Regions from separate parts of the Cytobacillus dafuensis genome, predicted to be linked through region 3. Evidence: predicted binding sites of a transcription regulator. Region 3 holds the regulator's gene; each other region holds the start of a gene.
The links. The regulator Rex, encoded in region 3, represses fermentation and respiration genes when NADH is low (regulators of the CRP and FNR family bind a similar motif). The targets are predictions, from matches to a motif close to TTGTGAAATATTTCACAA.

Region 1: FSZ17_RS07335 (cytochrome-c peroxidase) is a predicted target of Rex. The motif match lies at 2,414-2,431, and genes of this name have one in related genera.
Region 2: FSZ17_RS01170 (4Fe-4S dicluster domain-containing protein) is a predicted target of Rex. The motif match lies at 3,807-3,824, and genes of this name have one in related genera.

Annotation. Positions count from the first base shown of each region.
Region 1 is NZ_CP042593.1:1,549,649-1,559,706, reverse strand. Features, by position in the region: gene FSZ17_RS07345 (RluA family pseudouridine synthase) at 1-679, shown strand, start outside; gene FSZ17_RS07340 (GlsB/YeaQ/YmgE family stress response membrane protein) at 763-1,023, opposite strand; gene FSZ17_RS07335 (cytochrome-c peroxidase) at 1,247-2,293, opposite strand; gene FSZ17_RS07330 (DUF47 domain-containing protein) at 2,595-3,212, shown strand; gene FSZ17_RS07325 (inorganic phosphate transporter) at 3,228-4,226, shown strand; gene FSZ17_RS07320 (dihydroorotate dehydrogenase) at 4,493-6,334, shown strand; gene FSZ17_RS07315 (NCS2 family permease) at 6,546-7,847, shown strand; gene FSZ17_RS07310 (L-cystine transporter) at 7,908-9,296, opposite strand; gene FSZ17_RS07305 (hypothetical protein) at 9,731-9,919, shown strand; gene proC (pyrroline-5-carboxylate reductase) at 10,044-10,058, opposite strand, start outside.
Region 2 is NZ_CP042593.1:213,020-223,077, reverse strand. Features, by position in the region: gene FSZ17_RS01180 (molybdopterin dinucleotide binding domain-containing protein) at 1-101, opposite strand, end outside; gene FSZ17_RS23595 (molybdopterin-binding domain-containing protein) at 159-917, opposite strand; gene FSZ17_RS01175 (PucR family transcriptional regulator) at 1,299-2,867, opposite strand; gene FSZ17_RS01170 (4Fe-4S dicluster domain-containing protein) at 3,151-3,702, opposite strand; gene FSZ17_RS01165 (molybdopterin-containing oxidoreductase family protein) at 3,867-5,876, shown strand; gene FSZ17_RS01160 (extracellular solute-binding protein) at 6,083-6,886, opposite strand; gene FSZ17_RS01155 (DUF4177 domain-containing protein) at 7,073-7,258, shown strand; gene FSZ17_RS01150 (hypothetical protein) at 7,338-7,646, opposite strand; gene yiaA (inner membrane protein YiaA) at 8,039-8,509, shown strand; partial or broken gene FSZ17_RS24055 (TetR/AcrR family transcriptional regulator) at 8,684-8,857, opposite strand; gene FSZ17_RS01140 (CPBP family intramembrane glutamic endopeptidase) at 9,059-9,895, opposite strand.
Region 3 is NZ_CP042593.1:632,310-642,367, forward strand. Features, by position in the region: tRNA gene FSZ17_RS03315 (tRNA-Asp) at 1-19, shown strand, start outside; gene tsaE (tRNA (adenosine(37)-N6)-threonylcarbamoyltransferase complex ATPase subunit type 1 TsaE) at 755-1,210, shown strand; gene tsaB (tRNA (adenosine(37)-N6)-threonylcarbamoyltransferase complex dimerization subunit type 1 TsaB) at 1,207-1,911, shown strand; gene rimI (ribosomal protein S18-alanine N-acetyltransferase) at 1,930-2,379, shown strand; gene tsaD (tRNA (adenosine(37)-N6)-threonylcarbamoyltransferase complex transferase subunit TsaD) at 2,379-3,401, shown strand; gene FSZ17_RS03340 (ABC-F family ATP-binding cassette domain-containing protein) at 3,632-5,554, opposite strand; gene moaC (cyclic pyranopterin monophosphate synthase MoaC) at 6,012-6,500, shown strand; gene FSZ17_RS03350 (redox-sensing transcriptional repressor Rex) at 6,527-7,174, shown strand; gene FSZ17_RS03355 (YdiK family protein) at 7,248-7,454, opposite strand; gene FSZ17_RS03360 (CPBP family intramembrane glutamic endopeptidase) at 7,451-8,182, opposite strand; gene groES (co-chaperone GroES) at 8,441-8,725, shown strand; gene groL (chaperonin GroEL) at 8,789-10,058, shown strand, end outside.

The DNA.
Region 1 (10,058 bases), 920 kb from region 3:
TCTATATGAAGATGACCATATGATTGTTTTTAATAAGCCTGCAAATATGGATACTCATCCTAATGAGCCTGAGCAAACAAATACATTATCAAATGCAGCTGCCTTTCATTTACAGGCACAGGGCGAATTTCGGAAAATTAAGCATGTTCATCGCTTAGACCGTGATACAACTGGAGCCGTTCTATTTGCGAAGCATGCCCTTGCAGGGAGTATATTGGATAAGATGCTTGAGGAGAGAATCATTAAAAGGACCTATCTAGCCCTTGTGCATGGTAAGATTAAGACGAAGAAGGGCTCTATTCATGAGCCAATAGGCCGTGATCGTCATCATCCGACGAGGCGCAGAGTTTCTCAGAGCGGTCAGCCAGCTATTACCCATTATGAATTAATTAAATCATATCCAAAACAAAATTTATCTTTGCTAAAATGCCAGCTGGATACTGGCCGTACACATCAAATTCGTGTCCATTTAAGCCATATTGGACATCCCTTAGCAGGTGACCTTTTATATGGCGGACAACCAATTTTTAATCGCCAAGCCTTACATGCGGTAAAACTTGAAATTCCTCATCCATTTACAATGGAAAAAATAAGCTGTTTTACTAATCTTCCGAAAGAGGAGAGTCATACATCCTTTAAACTAACTAATTATCTGCAAGTTTTGCCCGAAGAGCTTTAAACTAATGAAAGCCTTCCGATTTGGAAGGCTTTCATTAGTTCTTTCGCTTTTCTTATTGTCTAGCTGCAGCTTTCGCTTTTCTGTCAATCAGTTGTTTTTCTGAAGGATTTCATGATGAGGCTTAGTAGGAAAACAAGCAGTACTGCACCGATTAAGGCAGGAATAATTGCAAAACCAGCAATATCTGGACCCCAATTTCCAAAGATTAAAGCACCTAACCAAGCTCCGACAAATCCTGCAATAATATTACCAAAAACACCACCAGGTATATCACGCCCTACAATCATGCCTGCAATCCAACCTATAATTCCACCTATAATTAATGACCATAAAAAGGTAAACATTGAATCACTCCTTGCTGTTTTAATAATAGTTTTTCTCGTTTTTTTCCTTTCATACAAAAAATATTTAATCTATTTTTTGGGAATTCCTGATTTAGACTCACTCTAGAAATAATTTACCCACTACCGGAAAATTAATAACACCATTTTTCGAGCTTTATCGCTTATCGCTCAAAACAAAACGGCTACCTCTTCAGGTAACCGTTTATCTTTGATTTCGATTTTCTTATGGGATTTTCGGGGTCTCTGCCTTTGGCAATTCTCCACTTAAGCTTTCTAAAAAACCTACAAGAGAATCAACTTCACGATCCGTTAAGTTAAGTGGTTTCATTAATTCACTCTTATTTGAATGATTCCCTCCACCTTCATTATAATACTGAACGACATCCTTTAATGTTTCAAGACTGCCATCATGCATATATGGTGAAGTATGAGCAACACCTCTTAAAGCAGATGTTCTGAATTTTCCTTTATCCTCTTCATTACCTGTCACTGCAAAACGTCCATCATCACCGCTCATGCCTAAGTTATGATAATTTTGGTCAGATAAAAGAGGACCTGCATGACAAGAAATACAGCCTGCCTCTCCAGCGAATAGCTTCATTCCGTCCTTAGCATCTGCACTAATTGCATCCTCTTCCCCTTGAAGATATCGATCGAATGCTGTATCAGCAATAACGATTGTCCTTTCGAATGCAGCTATTGCTTTGGCAATATTGTCTGCCGATATTTTATCGTTAAAAACCTTGTTAAATTCTTCAACATAGGTAGGAACACCATTTAGCTCGATCACCAATTCATCAAGATTTTGATTCATTTCAACTTCAGACTGAATCGGTCCTAGAGCTTGCTCCTCTAGGCTTCCTGCCCTGCCATCCCAGAAATTCTCATCATAATAACCTGAATTGATAATCGTCGGGCTATTTCTAGGGCCATTGAATCCTTCAAAGCCTATAAACTTCGCCATCCCATCTCCATAACCCGCTCCCGGAGCATGACATGACATACAGCTTTGAACATTATTTCCTGATAAACGTGGATCAAAGTATAGCTTCTTTCCTAATTCAATTTTTTCATCTGTCATGGTATTATCCGCTGGAACGGGAATATCGCCGAGGACTTCAAATTTTGCTTTTGCTTCTTCAAGCTCCTTATCAATCACTTCTTCTTTAACATTTTTCTTATCCTCTGGTGCAGCTGTTTCCTCATTATTGCTGCAAGCACCTAGAATAGAAAGTACTACAATTAATAAAACTGCGTATGCTTTTTTCATCCGTACTTCCCCCTAACCAAACTGTAATCAATGGAATTAATGGAGAATATTTACTTTATTTCCATCAATAATGATTATAGTATTAAAGTTATTATAAAATTTGAGGCAGTTTCGAATATATTGTGACATATTTCACAAATTAAGATTTTCCCATTCCTTATATTGAAAACATATCCTAAAGAAATTTACACATAATAAATTGAAAGTTTTTTTTCATTTTAATAGATAAAACTATCTTATTCGACGATTTTCGTATAAAATTATTTCGTTTGGATGAAATTTTTTTGATGGAGGGTATACAATGGTTTTCAAAAAGAAAGACAAGTTTAATACATTATTAAGTGAAATTGCACTAAACATGAAAGAAGGAGCACACTATTTCGCAGATTATAAGCTAAAGAATGTTAGTGATTTAAAAATATTTTCTGAGACAATGAAGAATTATGAAACGAAGGGTGACACATTTGTCCACGAAGTGATTAAAGAGTTAAATAACGCATTTATCACTCCAATTGAGCGTGAAGATATTCTACATCTAGCAATGAGCTTAGACGATGTTTTAGACGGTATCGAGCACTGTGCGGCACTTTTCGAAATGTATTCGATTACACAAGCAGATGATTTTATGCTTAAATTTGTGGATGCAATTAAAAATTGCTCTGATGAAATTGTTAAATCTATTGAGCTTCTTTCAAGTAAAAAATTATTAAATATCCGTGATCATGCCATAAAGATTAAGGATTATGAATCTAAATGTGATAATGTACTTCGCCAGTCCATTAAACATCTGTTCTCAATTGAAAAGGATCCCATTCGAATTATTCAATATAAGGAAATATACGAAAATCTTGAAGATATAGCGGATAGCTGCCAAAGTGTCGCAAATACACTGGAAACCATCATAATGAAAAACGCATAAGGAGCCGAAAAGCAAATGGATGGAGTATTAATTATTACAATCTTAATCGTCATCGGAGCCTTAGCATTTGATTTTATAAACGGTTTCCATGATACAGCTAATGCAATCGCTACAGCTGTTTCAACGAAAGCACTAAAGCCTAGACATGCTATTATTTTGGCTGCAGTCATGAACTTTCTTGGAGCAATGACTTTTACAGGGGTTGCTAAAACCATTACAAAGGATATTGTCGATCCGTTTACATTGCAAAACGGATCATTAGTGATTTTTGCTGCTCTTATCGCTGCCATCTTTTGGAATTTAATCACATGGTATTATGGGATTCCGAGCAGTTCCTCCCATGCGATTATTGGATCAATTGCCGGTGCTGCTATTGCTGCAGCTGGTTTTTCAGCCCTAAATTATTCGGGATTCCTTAAAATCCTGCAGGCACTCATTTTTTCTCCAATAATTGCTTTTGTTGTTGGATATATTATTTATAGCATTTTTAAAGTAGTATTCAAAAATAATAACTTAACAAAAACAAATCGAAATTTCCGTATACTACAAATTTTTACTGCTGCTTTACAAGCCTATACACATGGAACGAACGATGCTCAAAAAGCAATGGGAATCATCACAATGGCCTTAATCGCAAACGGTTATGCAACAAGTACAGATATCCCGCTCTGGGTACAATTCTCCTGCGCACTCGCAATGGGACTTGGTACATCTGTCGGTGGTTGGAAAATTATTAAAACCGTTGGCGGAAAAATTATGAAAATTCGACCTATAAATGGAGTGGCTGCTGATTTAAGTGGAGCAATGATTATTTTCGGTGCTACATTTATTCATTTACCAGTTAGTACTACACATGTCATTTCTTCTTCTATTTTAGGTGTCGGTTCAGCTCATCGTCTGAAAGGTGTAAAATGGGGTACCGCTCAAAGAATGCTTATAACATGGGTCATTACATTACCAATATCTGCAACAATTGCAGGATTAATTTATTTACTGTTAAATGCATTTTTTTAATAAAATTTTAAAGGGTTTTAAGAAGGTGGACTGCTGTCACCTTCTTAAAACCCTTTTTTAGATTTTTTCCTCTTCTATTCATTTCTCTTTCTTGACTAATCGGAAAGTTTAAGTTTGTTATCGCCTAAAGTGAATAAATAGGTATGATATTATTTTGCTTATAATATCGCATAAGTAAAACTAAGTCATTCCCCAAAAAGGACTTGGCGAAGGCACAATTTTACTAATAAAATAGAGGTAAATAATCATTGTGGGAGGTTATCATTTTGCCTGATTGGTCCTACCACCCCTTATTTAAGCCTTGGCTTTCAATTCTTCCAGGTGCCTTTGGCAGAGAATTCATTCACCGGGGAATGAATTCCATTGTAATCATACCGGGCGGAAAACAATTGATTGAATTTTTAGGCCATATGGAGCCCTCTACAAAATTAAAAAAAAGCTTATTTAGCAGTTCCTTTTCGAGTCCAGTTGGTTTAAGTGGAAAAATAGATCCTAATTTATCTGGAACAACAGCTTTTTCTTATCTTGGATTTGGGTTTATTGAAGTGGGCCCGGTATCCTTATTTAAGAATGCCTCTTCAGAAAAAGCGACATTTAATAAAAGAACTCAAGCAATTGACTTCCCAAATCCGCTCGAGTCAATTGGAATTGAAAAAACACTTATCATGCTTAAAAAGCATAAGGCTCGTACTCCTATTTTTATCCGTTTAAATATAGAGCAAAATGATCCTGAAGATATCTTAAAGCTTACCAAGCATCTTCAGCCCTTTGCTGATGTATTTATTGTTGAATGGGGTCAGTTTAAGGATAACATTGATTTGATTGAGCAATTAGCAACAGATTGTGAAAAACCGATAGTACTTGCCATTTCTCATCATATTATGCAAGAGATGCTACGTGAATACCGACCATTTTTTTATACCGAAGCAATAAAAGGAATATTGATTGATGAAGCAAATAGTCATTCTACAGCTGAATTAGTTGATTCCTTAATTCAGCTTAATGAATTTGGACTTGGGAAAGTACCCAAGATTGTTTCGGGTGGGGTTTATGAACCAGAAGATGCTTTAAAATTATTTGAAAACGGTGCAGACCTTGTCATGCTAACCGATGGCTATGTTTCGTCAGGACCTGGTCTCCCGAAAAGAATTAACGAGGCGTTGTTAGATTCTTTGTCAAAAGAAGATGACTTGATTGAACTGCAAGGCTGGAAATGGTATTGGCTATTTGGATTCATTATTTTATGCGGAGGTTTGCTGGCATTAGCTTTCAGCATGACAAGAATCATTCTTCCGTATGATGAAGCATTTTTATTAATAAAAAAGGAAGAATTATTTGCTTTAAATCCGAATTTGCTAAAATTTATGTCACATGACAGAATGACCCTTGCTGGCACCATGATTTCTGGAGCTATTATTTATATGCAGCTAGCAAAAAATGGGGTCAGATTCGGTATGCATTGGGCAAGAAAAGCAATTAATATCGCTGCTATTACTGGATTTTTAGGAATTCTACTTTTTATTGGATATGGTTACTTTGATTGGCTGCATGGGATATTTTGGATTGTCCTTCTTCCCTTTTTTCTATGGGGAGTATTCCAAACAAAAACGGCCATTCACTCCCCTCTTTCAAAAAATCGAAGGAATACGTTCGCATGGAAAAAGGTCATTTGGGGGCAGCTTTGCTTTGTTATCCTTGGATTTTCATTTGTCATAGGAGGAATTGTTATTTCAACCATTGGTACGACGAGTATTTTTGTATCAACAGATATCGGATATATATGTATTCCTCCTAAGGTAATTAATAATATAAATAGCAATCTTATTCCTGTTATTGCACATGATCGAGCTGGTTTTGGCAGCGCATTGCTCAGCGTAGGTTTACTTGTCCTTATGACCGCCTTATGGGGATTTCAGCAAGGCGCAAATTGGGTATGGAAGACTTTCCTAATTGGAGGCATTCCTGCCTTCTCAGCTGGTATTTTCACACACTTTATTATTGGCTACACAACATTCATACATCTTCTCCCGGCTTATTTTGCCTTAATAATATATATTATTGGATTAATATTATCGAAACCATTTCTGTACAATCATTCAAAGGATTAAGCAAAAATATAAATTGATGGGCTAAGAGCTGTAACTAATGCTGCTCTTAGCTTTTTCTTTGCTTTTTATCCTTTTGGTATCTTCTTTCGCTCTTAGGAGTATGATTTCCTCATGTATAATAGATAATAAGGAATAAACTCTTGTTTTTTATCCTATAAACGAATATTATATAGGATGTGAAATTTAATGTTCGTATTCGGAGGACTTATAAATGTTTAAATTGAAGGAAAACAATACAAATGCTAAGACTGAGGTTCTTGCTGGGATTACAACCTTTTTAACTATGGTTTATATTGTTGTTGTAAACCCTGTTATTTTATCTGATGCGGGTGTACCGTTTGAGCAGGTCTTTACAGCGACGATTATCGCTTCGGTTATTGGAACACTCTGGATGGCACTCTTCGCTAATTATCCGATTGCCATCGCGCCTGGTATGGGCTTAAATGCATATTTCGCCTACTCCGTAGTAGGAACTCATGGCAATATTAGCTATCAAACTGCTTTTGCCGCCGTTTTTATCGCAGGATTAATTTTTATTATTTTATCCTTAACACCATTTCGAAAAAAATTGATTGAAGCAATCCCTGAAAATTTAAAACATGGGATCACAGCAGGTATTGGCTTATTTATAGCTTTTATCGGACTTCGCCTGTCAGGCATTATTACAAGTCACCCTACTAATCTTGTTGCATTAGGTGATCTCCATTCACCTTCAGCCATTCTCGCACTAGTAGGCCTTGCAGTTACGTTAATTCTAATGACATTGAATATTAATGGTGCCTTATTTTTTGGAATGATCATTACAGGATTAATAGCGTTCTTTACAGGACAGCTTTCTTTTGATCAAGGCTTTATGTCTTTACCATCTCTTCCAGATGGATTAATCGTACTTAATCCAATTGATGCAATTGGAGATGTCATTCACCATAGTTTATATGCCGTTGTCTTTTCATTCTTGCTTGTGACAATTTTTGATACGACCGGAACCATGATTGGGGTAGCTCAGCAGGCAGGATTAATGAAAGGCAATACAATGCCTAGAGCAAAAGAAGCATTGCTTTCTGATTCAATTGCTACTACTGTCGGTGCAATGTTTGGAACAAGTCCTACATCTGCTTTCATTGAATCATCTGCTGGTGTCGCAGCAGGTGGCAGAACAGGATTAACATCATTAACTGTTGCTGGACTATTTATTGTATCTGCATTCTTCGGACCATTGGTTAGTGCGGTTTCTGGAATTTCTGCTATTACTGCACCTGCACTTATCATAGTAGGAAGCTTGATGATGGGGAGTATTTCCAATATTAAATGGGGAGAGATCGATGAAGCATTCCCAGCATTCCTAATTATTTTAAGTATGCCGTTAACATCAAGTATTGCAACAGGAATTGCACTTGGTTTCATCTCATACCCACTTTTGAAAGTCGTAAAGGGAAAATGGCGGGAAGTCCATCCTTTAGTTTATTTATTTGCTGTTTTATTCTTTTATCAATTAGCCTTTTTGCCTCATTAATTCTTTTACAAAAAACAAAAACCGACAGGTGCCTGGCACTCGTCGGTTTTTGTCTTTTTATTATGCTTCCGCTTCAATTTTTTCCTTCATATCATTATAGATATTTGAATCGATTTCACCAGTTATTCTGCTTGTTAATATACCTGAAGTCATTGAACCACTTACGTTAAGTGCAGTACGTCCCATATCTATTAGAGGCTCAATGGAGATTAGCAAGCCTGCTAATGCGACTGGCAAGTTCAAAGCGGATAATACTAATATGGCAGCAAATGTCGCACCACCGCCTACACCCGCAACACCGAAGGAACTAATCGCTACAACGGCAATGACAGTTGCAATAAATGACGGAGATAATGGATCAATTCCAACGGTCGGTGCAATCATAACTGCAAGCATTGCAGGATAGATACCTGCACAACCATTTTGCCCGATGGAAAGACCAAATGAGCCTGCAAAGTTTGCAATTCCTTCTGGTACACCAAGTGATTTCTGTGTCTTGATATTCAATGGAAGAGCACCTGCACTAGTACGAGATGTAAAGGCAAATGTCAGTACTGGAAATACTTTTTTCACATATGTCACCGGATTTAGTCCTGCTATGGTTAATAATAGTAAATGAATTAAGAACATAACAATTAATGCAGCATATGAGGCAAGAACAAATTTTCCGAGCTTCAAAATTGCGTCAATATCACTCGTAGCAACTGTCCTGGTCATAATAGCCAGAACACCGTATGGCGTCAAACGTAAAATGATTGTAACAACTCTCATGATAATGGTGTAGAAGGCATCTACAATTTTTGCAAATAGATCAGCTTGTTCCGGCGATTTCCTTCTAACCCCAAGGTAAGCCATTCCTAAAAATGCCGAAAAGATGACAACTGAAATGGTTGATGTAGGTCTTGCACCTGTTAAATCTAGAAAAGGATTGGATGGCAGCAATTCAAGCATTTGCTGTGGTAAGGTTTTTCCCTCCACCTCTAGATTTTTTTGCTCAAGCATATCTCCTCGAGCCAGTTCAGCATCACCTTGTGTAATTTGAATGGATTCTAAATTAAACCCAACGGCCGATGCTATTCCTACTGCTGCTGCAATAGCAGTTGTACCTATAAGCAATCCAATAATAAGTGTACTAATTTTTCCAATATTATTGCTTAATTTTAATTTTGTAAATGCAGATAAAATAGATATAAATACTAGAGGCATGACGATCATTTGTAAGAACTTAACATAGCCTCCACCAACTAAATTAATCCAATCCGATGATTTTACAACGACTTCATCTGTTGGTCCATAAATGAACTGCAAAGCAAAGCCAAAAACAATTCCAAGCCCTAACGCGGTAAATACACGCTTTGAAAATGAAATATGTTTTTTTTGCATATAAATAAGACCGATAATAAATACTAACAAAATAGCAACATTTAGTATAACCAGCCACGTTGTCATAAATAAATCCCTCCCTAAACATAAAATATTTCATTGTTAAAAATATATATCTTGTATTCCTATTAGTCAAGTAGGAATTATAAGGAATTTCCTCCTTTCACTTTGTTTATATGTTTTATGCTGATCTTTTAAATTTGTTCTATAAAAAAATAACCCCTTTTCCATCTAATCCTACTACCATCCGGGTAATTGCGACAATTGCTGCAATACCGATCATAAGACTTAGGCTAGAAAATAAGTTCCTAATGCTTCAATATGTACTTCCTCTTTCGATAATCCTTCATTTTCTTAACTAATCCTGCGGACAGATTAATGCAGAATATTGTCGATTTATTATCATACTTAATACTTTTTTATTTTCGGGGTTTATTTTACAATTAAAAGGTATATTCTTTTTATAATAATAAAAAATTTTACATGAATAGGATGGTGTAATGATGGCAGATAGCAAAAAGGACAAAAATGAAAAAAGAGATTTAAACATTGGTTCAAATGTATCCTTAAATGGCCTTGTAACAGCTGTTTTTGACAATATGGTACATGTCCAGATTGGCGCTAAAATTGTTACTGTCCAAATGAAAGACCTATACTCAGGTCTTAATCAAACTTTACTTAAGAACTAAAATGAGCTGCACCGTCTCATTTTCAGATAGCGTAAAGCTTTCAATCGATGGCGATCCAATCCCTAAAATTAGAAAAACTTGGCGAATGCCAAGTTTTTCTAATTTTAAAGTTAATTCTGATCTTTTAAGAAAGTGATTT
Region 2 (10,058 bases), 420 kb from region 3:
TCAGTAGTAGCACCTACAGCCCGTCGTGCTATCGTTTGCGTTGGCTTTCCACTATGACCTGGAAAAGCTCCAACATACAGAATATACTCAGCATGATTCATGTCAGGCTTAAGAATTGCTCCTTTATTGACCCCCGAACCGGGAGTTTTAGAACCTCCTCATGAATAGCCATGACCATAGTAGTTGACCGAACTAAATGCGTCGGAAAATCTGCTATAAATTTGATTCCGTCCATCGCCGCGCCCGCCAAATAGGACTAATTGATTGGATTTCGGACCAAATTCCGGCTGTTTTGGATCAATTAAAGTTTTAGTATCATACACTTGACGGAATCCTTCAATTTTCTGAGTTTCTCCTATATCAGAAAAAAGTTGTCCACCCTCGACAGTTTCAGTAACTGCCTCTTCCCACGTAATCGGTTTCCACTTTCCTTTTCCTCTTTTATCTGTACGTTTTAAGGGGACGAGTATCCGATCTGGATCGTAATGTGCATCTATTGTTGCATTCCCCCGTTGACAGACAGTAGCACGATTCTTATTGCCCATACCCTTATATTGGCTGAAAGCTAGATAAGCATTTTCTAATGGCTCGTCCATACCAAGTGGATATTCGGCATTTTCCGGGTTGTAAGGATTTCCCGTTACGCTAAGAATCTTGCCTTTACGATCTACCTTAATTCTGTTTCCACAGTTACCATAACAGGCCACACAATTACTATTCCTCATAAAAATGTTTGGGTTAACTTCTACTTTTCCTGTTTTAGTATCGATGATCGCTTCTAATTCTTTAACTTTAGATTTCTTAGGCTCAAATTTTGGTGGATCACCTGCAAAAGTGAACGATGAAGAAATCCCAAGTGGATCCACTGCTACTATCCCGGTAACCGCTGATAATTTCAAGAAAGCTCTACGCTTCATGCTGATACTTCCCTTCTTTTATTTTGGTCAAAGAGATTCTCTTGTTACAGATTTGTGAATAACTTCACAATAAATCCGAGAATTACTATAACAAAAATCCCCTTTCATAATTCATTCTATATTTAGTTGTACAAATCGCATATTGGAGACCTAAACAGTTTTAATCGTCCTCAAATTGTACTATTCTTCAAAACTTATAGAAGAGAAGTGACTAACTTATGAAAATTGATATTTGATTTCATTTAGGCAACAAATTTCTTAAGTTAATGAAATAATTGAGATACTGAATCTTGAATTCCACAAATATATGTATTTTCTTTGAATATAGGATAAAGATGGGTTTTATATAAACATAATTCAGCCAAACTGATTAAAAACATTCTACACATCCTTAAGAAAATAAAATAATCTTACAGCTATCTCTAGATTCATTGCATCATTTGTATCATTTAGTTGGAGTCCCGTTGTATCCTCAATCTTTTTTAAGCGGTACCGTATTGTGTTAGGATGGATGTATAAAATTTCAGAAAGTTCATTAATTCTTCTGTGATTTTGAAAATATACCTTTAATGTATAAAGATAGTCAGTTTCATTTTTCTGATTAGAGTCAATTAATGCGCCTAAATACCTTTCAATATAATCGTAAAGGAAGTCATTATCTAAATTGATAATAAGCTGAAGAATCCCTAGGTCTTGAATATGAATAACTTTCTTATTCTCAAACCAATTTTTCCCAAATCTCATAGCCATTTTTGCTTCCTGATAACTTTTATTTAAATAAGTAGAATCTTCATACAATTCCCCTATCCCAATATAAAATTCATAACCAGTCCAATTAGCTGATAGGGCCTCTTCTATTTGGTTTCCAATTTCTACAATATATCTTTTGATTTCTCCCTTTAACTGGGCTTCCATAGCTTCGACTAATACAACGATTTCACCTTGAAATGGAAATACGATTAATGATTCATTATGCTCCTTTATGAAAGACGAAATTACTTCCAACGAATTTACCTCTTTACAATCATCTAAAAGTTTCATATTTACTATTAATAAATAATGTGGCCTCTCTAAGTTCCAACCCCATATTTTTCCTTGTTTGATCATAAACGATCTCGATTCAAATTTACTATAAAGAAGTTCATAAACAAAAATATCTTGAATTTGCTCTTGCTGTGCCTGAAATAATTCTTCGATTTGCAATAAGAGAGCTGTTAAGCCTATGAATTTATCAATCATTTCTTTTTGCCAATCCACTAGATCTCCGGAGACAATTAAAGTTTGTTGGGATAAACCCCCTATATTAATAAAGTAGGGTTTAAAAAAATGCGCTTCTTCTTTTGATTTACCACTATCATTGGAGGGGGTATTCAAAGAAGTGTCATTTTTTAGATTTCTATAGAAAACATTTAACCAGCGATTAGCCTCCTTTAAACTATCTTCCTTTCCCTTCTGCCAAACTAACTGATCACGACTATCCAAATACAACATAGGTGTATCTAATGCCTTTACAAGTTCCGATGCAATATTCACAAAACCTTTTTGGATAAATCCACTTAATTCCAGACTTAATTGATTATGGTTATAAAGTTTTTCATCTACTTTCTGAAACAATGAAGATAAAGAAGGATCATATAGAATGATAATAGGTAATTGGAATTGTTGAAAAAGGGATTGCATTTGGGTTGGAATAAAAACTGGGTTATAAGAACATATCACTAGGCCAACAAAATTTGAATCCTGCATTAATGTATTGAATATTTTATATGTTCTAATCTCATTTAGACATTCGTGACATTTAATCATAAGTAAAGTTGGTTCCTGAAGCCAGCCATCAGGAACATCTTCTATAATTGTTTTATAATAAACCTTTTCCTTGGGTAAATGGGTAACAAAACTTAGCTGGTTGAGTGGAAGAGTAAGTAATATGTCTTGTAACGAATTTTTCATGGTGAGATTTCATCCTTTTTTTAAAAAATTTCATATGTATTTGTAATATTGTCCTACATAAAAACGGATGGTCGGAGAACATTTCGAAAGGGTAAAAGTTAAGGTATGTGTTGAGATTTAATTACTTATTAGAAAAACTTGGCGTTCGCCAAGTCCTTTTTGGTGAGTGCCTTAGTTTTCCTTATGCGATCTTATTAGAAGATATTTAATTGAACACACACTTTACTTTAGTACGTTAATAAACTTAAATTTTCCTATTAGCTAAAAAATTCCATACAAAATATCAGCATTCCCTTAGAAATGTCTTCCCGGTTTGTTTTTTTGTAACAAAAATTGATGGTTTTGTATAATCCTTAATAGGAATATCAGTGTTATTAAAAGCATAGTTGTTTATATCATCAGGGTTAACAACTATGATACCAAGAGCCTTAGTAATACAGTTTTCCACACAGACAGGCTTTAGACCTCTATCAATTCTTTCAACGCACAAGTTACATTTATCAGCCCTTTTTTTTCTTGGATTTAATTTAGGAGCATGAAAAGGACAAGCCTTTATACAACGCATGCAAGCACGGCAATTATCCGCGTGATGAACCACAATGCCATCTCTTCGTTTTTTAAAATTGTTCTCTGGACAAATTGAAACACACACAGGATTTGCACAATGATTGCAAGAAATAGACAAATGAACCCATTCTTTCTCTTCCGTTTTATAAGAAACTACATTTCTCCTGTGCATATCTGTCAAACCATGATATTCATTACAGGCCATCTCACATGTCTTGCAATTGATACATCTACTTAGATCTACAGAGAATATAACCTGACTTATCATCTAACATTCCTTCTCTCGTCTTATTGCAGATTCCTCATATTTCCATCTGTTTAACAATAGTTTATAATGAAAATATAATATTTCTTATACTTTTAGCGACAATCTTGTGAATGTTTTCACAGAATTTACACCTTAAACACTGACTTTTTAGGAGGAGAATCATCATGAATGGTTTCGGTTCTAAAACGTATAAAAACGTTTGTCCTGTCAACTGCCCAAGTTCTTGTACAATGATTTCTCATGTCGAAAATAACCATCTTGTTCACATAACTGGTGATCCTCGTAATCCATATTCAAAAGGGTATTTGTGTTCAAAAGGATTTTCTTATATTGAAAAAAACTATCATCGTGATCGGTTAAAATTTCCTTATTATCAAGAAGTAAAAGGTTCAGGTAATCTTAAACAAATTACTTGGAACAAAGCCTTTGAACTTATATTGAGTGAAATGATCAAAATAAATGAGTATTTCGGAAACTTTCTTCCTCTAGCATTATATAAAGGTTCGGGAAATACAGGTGTACATCATTATGTGACAGATAATTTTTTTTCAAGTATTGGTAAATCAACGAGAGTGAATGGTTCACCGTTCCCCACTACTGGGACAAAAGCAATGCAATATGATATGGGAGCAGTTCAAATGTCAGACCCTATTATGATTAGATTTGCTTCTATGATTATGATTTGGGGCTCCAATCCTGCTGCCACTAATAATCATCTCATTCCTAATTTAATGGAAGCAAAAGTAAAGGGGACCAAGATTATCGTTATCGATCCAATCTATACACAAACTGCTGAAATAGCTGATGTATATATTCAGATCGTTCCTGGTACAGATGGAGCATTTGCTAATGTACTAATGAAAGGAATAATAGAGGCGGATTTGATTGACCATGATTTTCTGGAAAATCACTCCTTTGGATTTGATGCGTTTGTAGAGTCAATGAGAAGTATAGATACAGAGGAATATTTACTAAAGTGTGGTGTTTCCAACGAAGCCATCAACTTAATGCTTAGCTATTTTAAAAATGCCAAATCTGTTTCACACATAATTGGTTGTGGCTTACAAAAACATTCCAATGGCGGACAAACGGTTCGAGCTATAGAGGCTTTAGCTGCGATTTGCGGAGACATAGGTAGGACTGGCGGTGGAATTTTTTTTAAACAGGGAGAATCATTGTTATTTAAAAATCAACAATCTGGAGATACGAAAAACCAAATAGTATCTTTAAATCAACTACAATTCTCAAACCTGCAGCCACCTATTGAAATGATGTGGATTTCCTGTGCAAATCCTATCACACAAGATCCAGATTCAAGATTTACTAAGCAGTTTATCAAAAATATTCCATTCGTTGTGACAGTTGATCAATTTTTAACCCCTACAGCACAAATGTCGAATCTAATTTTGCCTACTACGACACAGTTTGAGGAGCTTGATATTGTTACAAACTCCTGGCATAAGGCTATCGCATTAAATGAAAAGGCGATCTCTCCATACTACGAGAGTATCAGTGAATGGAATATAATGAACGAATTAGCCATACGACTTAATCAATATCGGGATGGAATCTGTTCTTTCCCTATTTTATCTTCAGAAGAAGAGTATCTAAATGCACAATTTAATGAACAGGTGTTTGAGCTATACAATATTCGGTCAATTGCTGATTTGACTGAAAAGCCAATAACAAAGTATAAGCCAAAAGTGGCCTGGATGGACCGAAAATTTGCCACTGAAACAGGCAAGTACCAATTTTACTCAACAGAAGCCGAACAAAACGGTCTTCCACCAATACCAATATACAAAAAAGGAGAAGCACCGTCGGCGGAATATCCTTTTTGGCTGATAACACCTCACCATCCCTATAGGCTAAATTCTCAATTCCATTATCTTGATTATTTTGAAGAAGAAGCATACATAGAAATTAATTCAGAAGTTGCAAAAACTCTGGGGATTCTTGATGGAGAAGTCATAAAAATCTTTAACGCTCAAGATACTATTGAAATTATGGCTGTATATAGTAATAAAGTACCAAAAGACGTTCTTTTGGTTTACCAAGGCTGGTATCCCCAATCCGAAGTTAATGTAAATCGATTGGTTCACATTTTAAGGACAGATATGGGGGAAAACAACGTTGCCTTTTATGATACGTTTGTGAATATAGGAAAGTGGTAGTAAGAACACAAGTGAATGTTCCCTTTCAGAAAAGTAGTCCAGAAAGTGTTTAGCAAATATAAATAACTGTATATATAACAAAAATATTATCTATATATCCTTAAGATATATAGATAATATTTCTAAAACTCCCCATCTACATTCTTTAATAATAAAAATTGATTAGAAATAACAATAATGAATAGTTACCGTGCCTAGGCTCGTCCTTACTTCCAGCCCCATTTTTGAAAGATTTGGTGAGATTTATCCGTTTTTAAATAATCTATGAATTGCTGTGCCTCTTTTTTCTGATCGGTGATTTTCGTCAGGGCGATCGGCGTTCCACGATAGAGCTTTTCTTCTTCGGGCAGTTCGACCAGGTCGGTCACATCCTGGAGCCGGTAATGCCACGATTCATAGGTAATCCAGGCATCCAGGCTGGAATTCGATTTCCATAGTTCAATGGCTTCGGCACTCGACTTTACAGAAAGGGTAATATTTTGGGAAATTCCTTCGATTAGCCCTTTTCTGCCTGCCATGTCTTCCCACAGGCCAAGCTGGCCAGCCCCATTCACATCGAGTATTTTCACTCCATTTTTCGTTAAATCCTCCAGGCTTTCAATCTTCTTAGGATTCCCTTTCCTCACCAATATTCCTGCAGCACGCGGGTAAAGCTCCGTTCGTGATTTCGTGTCAATCATTTCGGGGTGGTTAAAGATGAAGTCCTGCAGCATATACTCGGAGCCACCGAAAATAATATCTGCATCTTGCTTTGCCTGGTCGATCCATTTGCCCTCTGGTCCGGCTGTTACCTCCACCTTGATACCCGTTTCAGCTGAAAAATGTTCAGCAGCTTCCTTGATCGGTCCAAGTGGTCCGCCCGGTCCGTACACCCGGATGACATGATCACTTTGACTGGAAATTGTTGTTGCCTGGGACACCGGTTTACGGTCCATTTTTGCATAAGCTAAAAATCCGGCAGCCGTAATGACAAAGAGTAGTAGAGCTGATAGAAACACGATCTTCTTCATAATTCTTCCTCCATTTCATAATTGATTATTACCAGTACTATTAAAGGAAACGAAGGGAGGCTGTAAACGGTTTGAATATCATTGCAAAATAGTAATAAAGTTTCATAAATCTATTAAAGAAAGAAGTTGAAACATTTCTAAGGGTAAAAACGTACTTAAAATATGAGAACTGGGAGGTGAAATTGTATGTATGAATATAAGTTTGTAGAGACTTCTCTGGGGGGATTTTTTTCTTCTCCAACACATAGAGAAACCATTAATGCTTATGCATCCGAGGGTTGGAGATTAGTCCAGGTCTTGCCATTGGAATATAATGGACACGGAAAACCTATGTCTTATGAAATAATATTCGAAAGACTTATTAAAGACTAGTTTTATCATTAAAGAATTTTTGCTTTTTCTCATTTACGTGTAAAGGGTACAATCCTTCAAGTGTTATAAGACAAAAAAGTTACTGAACGGTATGAACCTCTTCAATAAGTTCATTATTTCTGGATATATAATATAGATATTTTATTTTCTGATTATTTTTCAATATTACAACACACATATACGCAGTTGGTCCCCTTTTAAATTTAGGATTATAATAAACCTCTATAAGTTTAATATCAGGTATCCCTATGCCTTTGTATTCCAAATGTTGGACGACCCTACGTTCTAAAATCTCCATTTTTTCTTTTTTTGGTATTTTTATAAACCAAAATGTCCAAAAAAAAATAAGAAATAAAGTTATTATTATTATTATTATACTTTTTTTCAAATTCATCTCTCCCTTGTCTTACTTTTCAAAGGTTTGTACTGATTGACTTGAAAAAAATAATCACACAAGTGTAATATTACACCATTATGAGATAATGGTAAATATATATAGTTTTTTTAATATTCTAATTTTTACAAAGGGTACACTTTAAATATCTGGATGACCTTATTATAAGTACAGGTGCGATACTTCAATAACGAAGATCGCTTTTTCTTGTTCAACTTAATGGCAGGTTAGTTTGCAAGTCGTGAGTTCAGAAATCCTAAATGGAAATTAAGGATAAAATTATGTATTATTTGTAAGAATTTCTATATAATAGATGCAAATAGGAGCACTACAGTGTATCTAGTGCTCTATTATTCTTAGATTAAAAGATGGAGGCGAAACATTGAATGTCCAATGAAAATGAAGTTTTATTAGAAAAAGGAAAACGAAATGATTTAAAAGTGAAAGAAGAAAGGAAAGAGGGAGAACCGACTTCAGCCTTCAAAGGGGCTTCTTGGGCAGCGCTATTAATAGGTGTTGCGTCTTATCTTATAGGTTTGTTTAACGCAAATATGCAATTGAACGAAAAAGGATATTACTTTGCAGTTTTAGTATTCGGACTTTATTCGGCGATATCTTTACAAAAAGCAGTTCGAGATAAAGATGAGGGAATACCAGTTACTCCTATTTATTATGGTATTAGTTGGTTCGCACTTATTGTATCTATTTCATTAATGGCCATCGGTTTATACAATGCAGGAAGTATTGTTTTAAGCGAAAAAGGATTTTATGGTATGGCATTTGTTCTTAGTTTATTTGCAGCTATAACGGTTCAGAAAAATATAAGAGATACACAGAGGGCAAGAGAAAAAAATTGAGTTAACGCAACAATCGGTCGCTTTAATTGAGCAGGGTCATAAATTATCAAACTTTTTTATAGAAGAATGTTTCAATTGAATATAGAAAAAGCGTGTTTTGATCAATCTTTTTTTAAAACACGCTTTTTCTTATGTTCAAACCTCATAAATTTCTAACACCAACAACCTCTCTTTTCATTCCCTTTCAAATTGAAAAATATCTTGATTAATTAGCTGACGGAAGTATCTATCCATTTCTTCTGCTGAAACACTTTTTCTATTCTGTAACCACCATGCGCTTAACGTTGCAATTACACCCGTATGGAATTCGATAATTAACTCATCTGGTATCGTATGATTTTTAAAGGATTGGTTATATGAAAAAGTTTAATATAGTTTTTAGCATAATATTAATAAGTGGAATAGGAATCTTCCCGCTTTTTCCATTCAAAAAAACCGAAGGATAACCAGGCATTTCACCCGATTTTCCTTCGATCTTGATCATACTTTTTTATCTAAGGACAATGTTTTTTAGGTGTGGACAAGTATAGCTGTAAAACTATCACTAAATCATGGAATCATGGAATGCTTTTCATTAATACTGTTTGTATCTTCCTTTCCATACAATACTTTCTTTGGATTTATAATGATGATTAAAACAGCTGCTGCGAAATAAAAAATTGCGCTATACATGATTAAATCGATTAAGTTTCCCTTTATGATGCCAATAAAGAAATTAAAGAATTGGTGGATGGTAATGGGGATGATTAAATTCTGATTTAAGTTATAAAATGCGGTCATGATGATCGTAGTGGATAGGATTGAAATCATAAAGAATAGAATATATTTGATTAAATCAATGCCCACATACCCTGTAGTAAACCATATAGGAAGATGCCACATCCCCCACCAAAATCCGATGATGATCGAAGTTTTTAATGGCGAATTCTTCTTTTGAAGCTCCATTAGAGCGAAACCTCTCCACCCTATTTCTTCTCCTAGTGGGCCTGACAGAAGATTTTTCAAAAAGAAATATATCAGCATTCCCCATGAAGATATCGTAAAAATTGAGTCTGCTTCACTGTTATTAGATACGAGAAACATAATTATCAAAAATATGAAAGCTTGAATCATACTTACCGTGAGAATCACAGAAAATTTAAGTTTATTCTTGAATTTATCTTTTACAAATTGTATAAAACGCTGCCCAGGATAGATTTTTTTAAATAACGCTGCAAAAGCAAAGGTTGAGGACCAAGCTGATATACAGTGCATAACATCAAAGACCCATGCAGGAAATCCTAACATCCTTGTGGCTCCTACAAGAAAAAAAAGTGGCAAAAAGATGATATTGGTTAGTAGAATAAAACTTGCTATTGGATTTTTAAGTTTCTTTTCTCTGTTCATGTATAATCCCCTCTTCAAACTAAGTATTTTGTAAATATAATAACGCTCATATTTACGAATACCTTCAGCTTAAACCTAGGGGTTACTCATAGGTCAATACGTATCTGCATTATTTTGTCCCGCATTAACGGGCAGTAAGACTCCCACCTTAAAGTTCAGCGAA
Region 3 (10,058 bases):
AGTCCCGTCCGGACCGCCATATACATATTACAGAAATACAACGAAACTAAGTTTCGTTTTTTTTATGTTTAATGTTTGCACTTTAATAAGAAGTCCGACCTAAAGTTGGAAGGTTTCCATATTAATGTTCAGCATTTTTTGCTTGGTATCATAAAATCATGTAAACTATACAAAGAAGATATTCCTTAGGATTTATCCTAAGGTTTTTTTGGCTATAAGGAAAGTTTAAGTTTATCACAGATTAACGGGCAGTAAGACCCCCACTACAAGGTTGCGAGAGAATCAAAGAAACCTAAGTGGGGGATCGACTGCCCGTAAAGGCCCATAAAATGAACACAGACTAAAAGCGCCACATCGTGTGGCAACGTCTGCGTGACCCACTTCCTGTGGGCCGCAACTAACCATCAGTGGGGGATGAAAGAAAACCCCTACTGATGGAAGTTTCACTTTATTAACATGCTAAAGTAAAATTGAAATTTTGTTTATGTCTCTGCTAAAAATGTTACATAAGAAAGACTAGGGCATCCGCCGGAAGGAATTGGCGAATACCAAGTCTTTCTAATTCATTCAGATGGAATTGAAAGTAAATGAATAGCGGTGTGAGAAACAAAGATAATTTCATGCTGATAATATGATTAAAAGATAAATTAACTTCATTGTTATTGCTATAAGGAAAGTCTGCGGGTAGAAGAATGTAACATTATCAGCTAGTGTATATATCATTTTAAGACAAAATAAAGGTGATACAGTTAAAATGAAACCATTTGAATTTATTTCGAGTAAACCTGAAGAAACCATTGAATTTTCTAAAAGTCTTGCGAAGCTACTAAAGGCTGGGGATGTTATTGCTCTTGAAGGCGACCTTGGTGCGGGGAAGACAACTTTTACGAAAGGTTTGGCCCTTGGATTAGAAATTAAAAAAAATGTAAACAGTCCCACCTTTACAATTATAAAAGAATATCAAGGCAGATTGCCTCTATATCATATGGATGTGTATCGAGTAGAGGATTCATTTGAGGATCTTGGGTTTGATGAATATTTTGATGGTAATGGCGTAACCGTTGTGGAGTGGGCGCATTTAATTGCTGAGCAGCTTCCTGAGGAGCTATTAACGATTTATTTATATCTTGGTGAAAATGGTTCAAGAAGGCTTGTTCTAGAACCAAAAGGACAAAGATATGAGGAGCTATGTAAGGAGATATTATTATGAAGGTTCTTTCAATCGATACATCCAATTACACATTAGGTGTTGCACTATTAGATGGAGATCAAGTAAAAGGGGAATATATTACAAATTTAAAAAAGAATCATTCCGTAAGGGTCATGCCAGCTATAGAATCTTTAATGAATGATTGTGATATGAAGCCTGCTGATCTTGAAAAAATTGTTGTGGCAAAAGGGCCAGGTTCTTATACGGGTGTGAGAATTGGGGTTACAATAGCAAAAACATTAGCTTGGACATTAAACATTCCTTTAGTTGGTGTATCAAGTCTTGAGGGGTCTGCAGCATCAGCTGGCAGATATTTTGATGGATGCATTTCTCCACTATTTGATGCGCGCAGAGGACAAATTTATACTGGCCTATATCAGTTCCAGCAAGGACAATTATATTCAATTCAGAAGGACCAACTTTTATTATCAATGGATTGGGCAGCTATTCTAAAAGAACGTGATGAAAAAATACTTTTCATCGGCAATGATTTACCAATTCATCAACCTATTATTGAAGAGATTCTTGGAGACCAAGCAGTATTTGCTGAAATCACTGAGCAAAATCCTCGCCCATCAGAACTAGCATTATTAGGACGGGATAGAGATGGAGAGGATATTCATTCTTTTGTTCCAAATTATATTCGTTTAGCTGAGGCAGAATCAAATTGGATCAAAGCAAATAAAGAAAAAAAGATTTAAGGATAAGGAAGTAACAATATGAATAAATCTTTAACTTTTCGATTATTGAATGAAAATGATGTTGATGAGATCCATGAAATTGAGCTTGCATCTTTTTCTATGCCGTGGACGAAAGAGGCATTTTATAATGAATTTACACAAAATAAATTTGCTGTTTATGTAGGCTTAGAAGATGACGGGAAAATCATTGGCTATTGTGGTGTATGGATTGTCCTTGATGAGGCTCATATTACAAATGTTGCGATTCTGCCTCAATACCGCGGGATGAAACTGGGTGAAGCCTTAATGAGAAATGTAATGGAGGTAGCCGCCAATAACGGAGCTAAGACGATGACTCTTGAGGTCCGTGTTACCAATCATGTCGCGCAATCTCTTTATCGCAAGCTAGGATTTCAAGATGGTGCAATCAGAAAGAATTATTATACAGATAATCAAGAGGATGCTTTAGTAATGTGGGTGAATTTATAATGGGAAAAGATCAATGGATAATGGGAATAGAAACAAGCTGTGATGAAACATCAGTAGCAATTGTTAAAAACGGACGGGAAATTGCTTCAAATGTAGTAGCTTCACAAATAGAAAGTCACAAACGATTTGGAGGCGTTGTTCCCGAAATTGCTTCACGTCATCATGTGGAACAAATAACGATTGTGCTTGAAGAAGCATTAAATCAGGCTAATATTAGCTTTGCTGATTTAGATGCGATCACAGTAACAGAAGGTCCTGGATTAGTGGGAGCACTTCTTATCGGTGTTAACGCAGCCAAAGCGGTCGCTTTTGCACATGGAATTCCATTAATCGGGGTACATCATATTGCAGGCCATATTTATGCGAATCGTCTCGTTGCTGAGATGGAATTTCCATTGCTTTCACTTGTTGTTTCAGGAGGACATACAGAGCTTGTCTTTATGAAGGAGCATGGACATTTTGAAGTAATTGGTGAAACTAGAGATGATGCTGCAGGCGAGGCGTATGATAAAGTTGCAAGAACTTTAAGCCTGCCTTATCCTGGAGGACCTCATATTGATCGTCTTGCTCAAGAAGGAGAGCCTATCATCCCTCTACCAAGAGCATGGCTAGAGGAAGGATCCTATGATTTTAGTTTTAGTGGATTAAAATCAGCAGTTATCAACACAGTCCACAATGCGGAACAGCGTGGGGAAAAGATATCCCCAGAAGATTTGGCAGCAAGCTTTCAACAAAGCGTCATTGATGTGCTCGTAACAAAAACGGTTAATGCAGTTCAGGAATATAAAGTAAAACAAGTATTGTTAGCTGGCGGTGTGGCTGCAAATAAAGGTTTACGTGCCGCTTTGCAGGAAGTTTTTGAAAATTCAACAGATATTCAGCTCATTATTCCGCCTCTATCCTTATGTACGGACAATGCAGCTATGATTGCTGCAGCAGGGAGTATCTTATTCGAAAAAGGGATTCGGTCAACGATGGCACTGAATGCCAATCCAGGCCTCGATATTTCTATCCACAACTAAAACATTGATAGGTAATAGTCCTCATTAAATGGGGACTATTTTCATGTGGATAAAAATAGGAATACACGTATTTAATTGTGTATAATGTGGATAAAAACACAATAAATTGTGGATAATGTGGAGAAGTCTGTGGAATCCCTCTATTTCAGTCCATTATATGTGAATATTTTTGTGGATAAGAAAAAGACCAAGAGGGAGAATCTCCTGGTCGATTTTCTAAAAATCTTTCATTAATCAGCAAGTACTGTCCACTCTTCAACTAATGCTTCTAATTTAGCCTTCGTTTCGTTATTCTCTTTTGTAATCTCCATGACTCTTTCATGGTCTTGATACACATCGGGTTCGCAGAGGAGTTGCTCAAATTCAGCAATTTTCATTTCTAACGCTTCAATTTGTTTCTCGACTTCTTCTAGTCTTCTTTGTCTCTGTCTTTCAATTTTTTTAGCTTCCTTATCCATTTGATAAGAGCTTTTTTCTTGATTTACTTGCTGTGGAGAAGAAGGAATTTTAGATGAAGCCAGTGTTTTTAACTCTTCTTGTTCTTGCTTTTTTTCAACATAATAATCGTAATCACCTAGATATTCAGTCGCTCCCTTTTCACTAAGCTCAAGAACTTTGGTTGTAATTCGATTAATAAAGTAACGGTCGTGGGATACAAATAGAATGGTACCAGGGTAATCAATTAATGCATTCTCTAGAATTTCTTTACTATCTAAATCAAGATGGTTTGTAGGCTCGTCCAGGATTAAGAAATTAGCCTTTTGCATCATTAACTTAGCTAAGGCTAGACGCGCCTTCTCACCTCCGCTTAATGTTGAGACTGTTTTTAAGACGTCATCTCCAGAGAAAAGAAAGTTACCTAACACGGTCCGAATTTCTTTTTCTGGTTTTAGTGGATAATCGTCCCAAAGCTCGTTAAGCACACGCTTATTCGATGTAAGCTCAGCCTGTTCTTGATCGTAATAGCCAATAGCTACATTTGAACCGAAGTTCAGATCACCTTCAAGAAGGGGCAGCTTGTTGATAATAGTTTTTAAAAGTGTGGATTTGCCAATTCCGTTTGGACCAACAAGGGCAAAGCTTTCACCCCGAGTGATACGGAAAGAAATATCCTTTGAAATCATCTCTCCACTATAACCGACAGCAACAGAATGAGCCTTCAATACTTCATTCCCTGATTGTTTATCAATTTGGAATCCAAATGAAGCTGATTTTTCATCACCAAGTGGACGATCCATTAGGTCCATTCTTTCTAGCTGTTTTCTTCTGCTTTGCGCTCTTTTTGTCGTGGAGGCTCTCGCTAGATTACGCTGAATAAAATCCTGCAGCTTAGCTACTTCTTCCTGCTGTTTCTCATAGAGCTTCATTTCGCGTTCATAGTTTGCGGCCATTTGGTCAAGATAGGAGCTGTAGTTCCCTAAATATTTTCGAATTTGATTTCTTGATAATTCATACACCTGTGTAACGACTTTATCTAAAAAGTATCGATCATGGGAGACGATTAGAATGGCTCCATCGTATCCTTGTAAATATTGCTCTAGCCAGGATAATGTATCAATATCTAAATGGTTCGTAGGCTCGTCCAATATTAATATATCGGGTTTCTTTAATAACAGTTTTCCTAAAGCAAGCCTTGTTTTCTGTCCGCCGCTTAATGTAGATATTTTTGTATCATAACTAAAGGATTGGAAATTCAATCCGTGAAGGACAGAGCGGATGTCTGATTCGTATTGATAGCCTCCTAATTCTTTAAATTGAACCTGCCGTTCGTCATACTCTTTTAAAATTCGATCATAATCTTCCTGATTTGCCATTGCTTCAGGCTCAGACATTCTCTCTTCAAGCCTGCGTAAATTCTTCTCGAGCTTTTGCAAATGATCGAATACAGTTAGCATTTCGTCCCAAATCGAACGCTCGGATTCAAGGCCTGTATTTTGTGCTAGATAGCCAATTTCTACTTCCTTTGGCTTGATAATATCTCCAGAATCATGGGACATTTGACCAGCAATAATTTTTAAAAGTGTGGATTTACCGGCTCCATTGCGTCCAACAAGGGCAATTCTGTCGCGAGTTTGTACTTCAAGCTTTATATTCGATAAAATAACTTCGGCACCGAAGTTTTTTATTAATTGATTGACTTGTAATAAAATCATTTTTTTTCACCTCTATGTTATAGAGATAGTGTAACCCATTCATATATGATGGGCAATAAAGGAGTGTTTGTGTGAGAAGCACTCTCTTAAAATTTTTTATTTACTGTGTGGTTATCGCAGATTAACGGGCAGTAAGACCCCCATTTCAAGGATTCGCGTATGCAAAGAAGAGTAAGTGGGGGATCAACTGCCCGTAAATGCCCGATTGGTTCAACTAACCATCAGTGGGGGATGAAGGCCGACTAAGAACGCCACGTCCTGTGGTAACGTCGGCACTAGCACGTCCTGTGCGTCGAAAAACCCCCACTGATGGAAGTTTCACTTTATTTAAACATATAATTTCTCTATAATAGTCGTGTTAGTAAGGATTTCCTAATCAAATCTTATTTGTGAAAAGCCTTACAATGTTTACACATTTGGATAAAAATAGTGTATGATTTGATTGTGAGGTGTTATTATGACTGAGTTTACACATTTTAATCAAGAAGGCAGAGCAAAAATGGTCGATGTTAGTGATAAGCCGGAAACGGTTCGTACGGCGATTGCTCACTCAAGTATTACAGTTAATAAAGAAATATATGAAAATATTGCTTCGAATAAAATGAAAAAAGGCGATGTACTTGCGGTTGCCCAGGTTGCGGGTGTAATGGCTTGCAAGAAAACGTGGGAAATCATCCCTATGTGCCATCCGATTCCACTAACTGGAGTGGATATTTCATTCTCATGGAAGATTGTACAAGATGAGTACATACTTTTTATTACTGCTACTGTCAAAACAAAGGGTAACACAGGTGTAGAGATGGAAGCGCTAACAGCTGCATCTGTATGTGCGCTTACCGTATATGATATGTGTAAAGCGGTTGATAAAGGGATGGTTATCGGTAAAACGTATTTAGTTGAAAAAACTGGTGGTAAGAATGGAGATTTTAAGCGAGAGATTGAATAGTTAGAATTTGGAGAGGAGATACATATATGGCAAGTGAATCAATGAAAATTCCACAAGCAACTGCAAAACGTCTCCCTTTATATTATCGTTTTCTTAAAAATTTGCATGCTTCTGGAAAGCAGAGGGTATCATCGGCAGAATTAAGTGATGCTGTAAAGGTTGATTCTGCAACGATAAGAAGGGACTTCTCTTATTTCGGAGCTTTAGGGAAAAAGGGGTATGGGTATAACGTCAATTACTTGCTCTCTTTTTTTCGGAAAACTTTGGATCAGGATGAACTGATAAAGGTAGCCCTTATAGGGGTTGGTAATTTAGGGACTGCGTTCTTGAATTATAATTTTCTTAAAAACAATAATACGAAAATTGAAGTTGCTTTTGATGTGGACGAGGGGAAGGTTGGAACCCATATTAGTGATGTCCCTATTTTTCATATGAATGATCTTGAAAAAGTCATCCAAGATCAACAGATTCAAGTAGTCATATTAACTGTTCCTGCTCCAGCAGCCCAATCAATTGCGGACAGAATTGCTCAAAGCCATGTGAAGGGCATTTTGAATTTTACACCAGCCCGGCTTTCGGTTCCACCTACAATTAGAATTCACCATATCGATTTAGCAGTCGAGCTTCAATCACTTATCTACTTTTTAAAGCATTATCCAGCAGAAAATGATTAATGCTTTCTAGAATCTAAGGCTGTAGCAATCATAATCCATATCCTAACCAAAAGAAATGAGCCTCCACGAAGGCTCATTTTTTTGGTTGACTATTTTTTATTTTAAAGTGAAACGCAACCAATCGTAAGCCTGTACCTAAGTCCATGGTTGCTATAATAATGAATAGATAGGTAAACATTCCCCAGGTTTGTTCATTTTGAGTATTCTGGATTGCCATTAGGGTAAAGAGGATTCCAAGAATGATATAGATAATGCCTGAAAACAATGGTGTCCTTTTCATAAAAATCCTCCAATAAAGCTTTGAATTTTTTCCATATCCTTAAGCCAGTTTTCAATATTGTCTTTGTTTAGCTGCAGGATGACGACGAATGTATTCATTGCCACATGGGCAAAAATCGGTACGATGATGCGCTTTGTTTTGACATAGAGAAAGGCAAATGTAAAACCCATTGCAGAATATAAAAGGATATGTTCGATTTCGGCATGGGCAAGCGCGAAAATAACAGAGCTAATTAAAGCTGCCAGAAAAAAGTTCATTCTCTTGTGGAGCGAACCGAAAAGGATTTTTCGAAAAACAATTTCCTCTAAGATGGGACCGATCACAGAGCTGACAATGATGATGATAGGTGAAGCTTGAATAAGCTGCATAATTTGCTGTGTGTTTTCAGAGCCCATTTCAATTCCAATTAAGCTCTCAATATTGGCTGCAATCGTTTGTGCGAAAAAAGCAAGGAAAACACCGCCAATGGCCCACGTAATAGAAGAAGCAGCAGAAGCTGAATTCCTCATTAAAGTGTGATCTTTCATTTCTTTTCGCAGCAATACTAAAGTGATGATTAATGTAATGGTAAAGCTGATCACAATCCATGAAGTTACCGAGATAATCTCCATTTCCTGCATACTTTTTCCTAAAAGGGTTCCGATATAAGCAACGAGCGGAACTCCAATGACGCCTGATAATTGCATGGTTATATAAACAATGAGAATGATCCAGTATTCTTTTTTCACCAATTTATCTCCTTATTAATAGTGTACACTAAACTACATTTTACTCATAAAAAGGTACATGTTTCAAATAGTACACTCAAAATGAATTTTTGAATCTAAACTTAACTATCGGTGAGGACATATAATTTTTTTTTGAAAAAATTGAGCTTCACTCTTGCAAATAGATAGGAGATTCTTTAATATATTAATTGTGTTAGCACTCAAGGTTAGAGAGTGCTAATAAAATAAATTACATATTTATTGAGGAGGTTGTTTCACTTGTTAAAGCCACTAGGTGATCGAATTATTATCGAGCTTGTTGAAACTGAAGAAAAAACTGCAAGCGGCATCGTTTTGCCGGACACTGCTAAAGAAAAGCCTCAAGAAGGCAATGTTGTTGCTGTAGGAACTGGCCGCGTTCTTGAGAACGGTGAGCGTGTAGCCCTTGAAGTTGCTGAAGGCGACCGTATTATCTTCTCAAAATATGCTGGTACTGAAGTGAAGTACGAAGGCAAAGAATATTTAATTTTACGCGAAAACGACATTCTTGCTGTTATCGGCTAATACCCGCACAGCTTATACATTTTAAGAAAAATTACTTTAAATATTTTGAGGAGGTTTTTATTCATGGCAAAAGAGATTAAGTTTAGTGAAGATGCTCGCCGCGCAATGCTCCGCGGTGTTGACGCTCTTGCAGATGCAGTAAAAGTAACTCTTGGACCAAAAGGACGCAACGTGGTTCTTGAGAAGAAATTTGGTTCTCCATTAATTACAAATGATGGTGTAACAATTGCGAAAGAAATCGAATTAGAAGATGCTTTCGAAAACATGGGTGCAAAGCTTGTTGCTGAAGTTGCTAGCAAAACAAATGATGTTGCTGGTGATGGTACAACAACTGCAACAGTTCTTGCTCAAGCTATGATCCGTGAAGGTCTTAAAAACGTAACAGCTGGCGCAAACCCAATGGGTATCCGTAAAGGTATCGAAAAAGCGGTTGCTACTGCTGTTGAAGAGTTAAAAACAATTTCTAAACCAATCGAAGGCAAAGAGTCAATCGCACAGGTTGCTTCTATTTCTTCTGATGATAAAGAAGTTGGCGAACTAATCGCTGAAGCTATGGAGCGCGTTGGTAACGACGGAGTTATCACAATCGAAGAGTCTAAAGGCTTCACTACTGAGCTTGATGTAGTAGAAGGTATGCAATTCGACCGTGGATATGCTTCTCCATACATGGTAACTGATTCTGATAAGATGGAAGCAGTTCTAGATAATCCATACATTTTAATTACAGATAAAAAGATCACAAGCATTCAAGAAATTCTTCCAGTTCTTGAGCAAGTGGTTCAGCAAGGCAAGTCATTATTACTTGTTGCTGAAGACGTTGAAGGTGAAGCACTTGCTACTTTAGTAGTGAATAAGCTTCGCGGAACATTCAATGCAGTTGCTGTTAAAGCTCCTGGCTTTGGTGACCGTCGTAAAGCAATGTTAGAAGATATCGCTATCCTAACTGGCGGTGAAGTAATCACAGAAGAATTAGGCCGTGACCTAAAATCTGCAACAATCGAATCTTTAGGCCGTGCTTCTAAAGTTGTTGTTACGAAAGAAAATACAACAATCGTTGAAGGTGCTGGAGACAGCGCGCAAATCGCTTCTCGTGTGAACCAAATCCGTGTTCAATTAGAAGAGTCTACTTCTGAATTTGATAAAGAAAAATTACAAGAGCGCTTAGCTAAATTAGCTGGCGGTGTAGCAGTTATTAAAGTAGGTGCTGCTACTGAAACAGAATTAAAAGAGCGCAAGCTTCGCATCGAGGACGCATTAAACGCTACTCGTGCAGCTGTTGAAGAAGGAATTGTATCTGGTGGTGGAGTTGCTCTACTTAACGTATACAATAAAG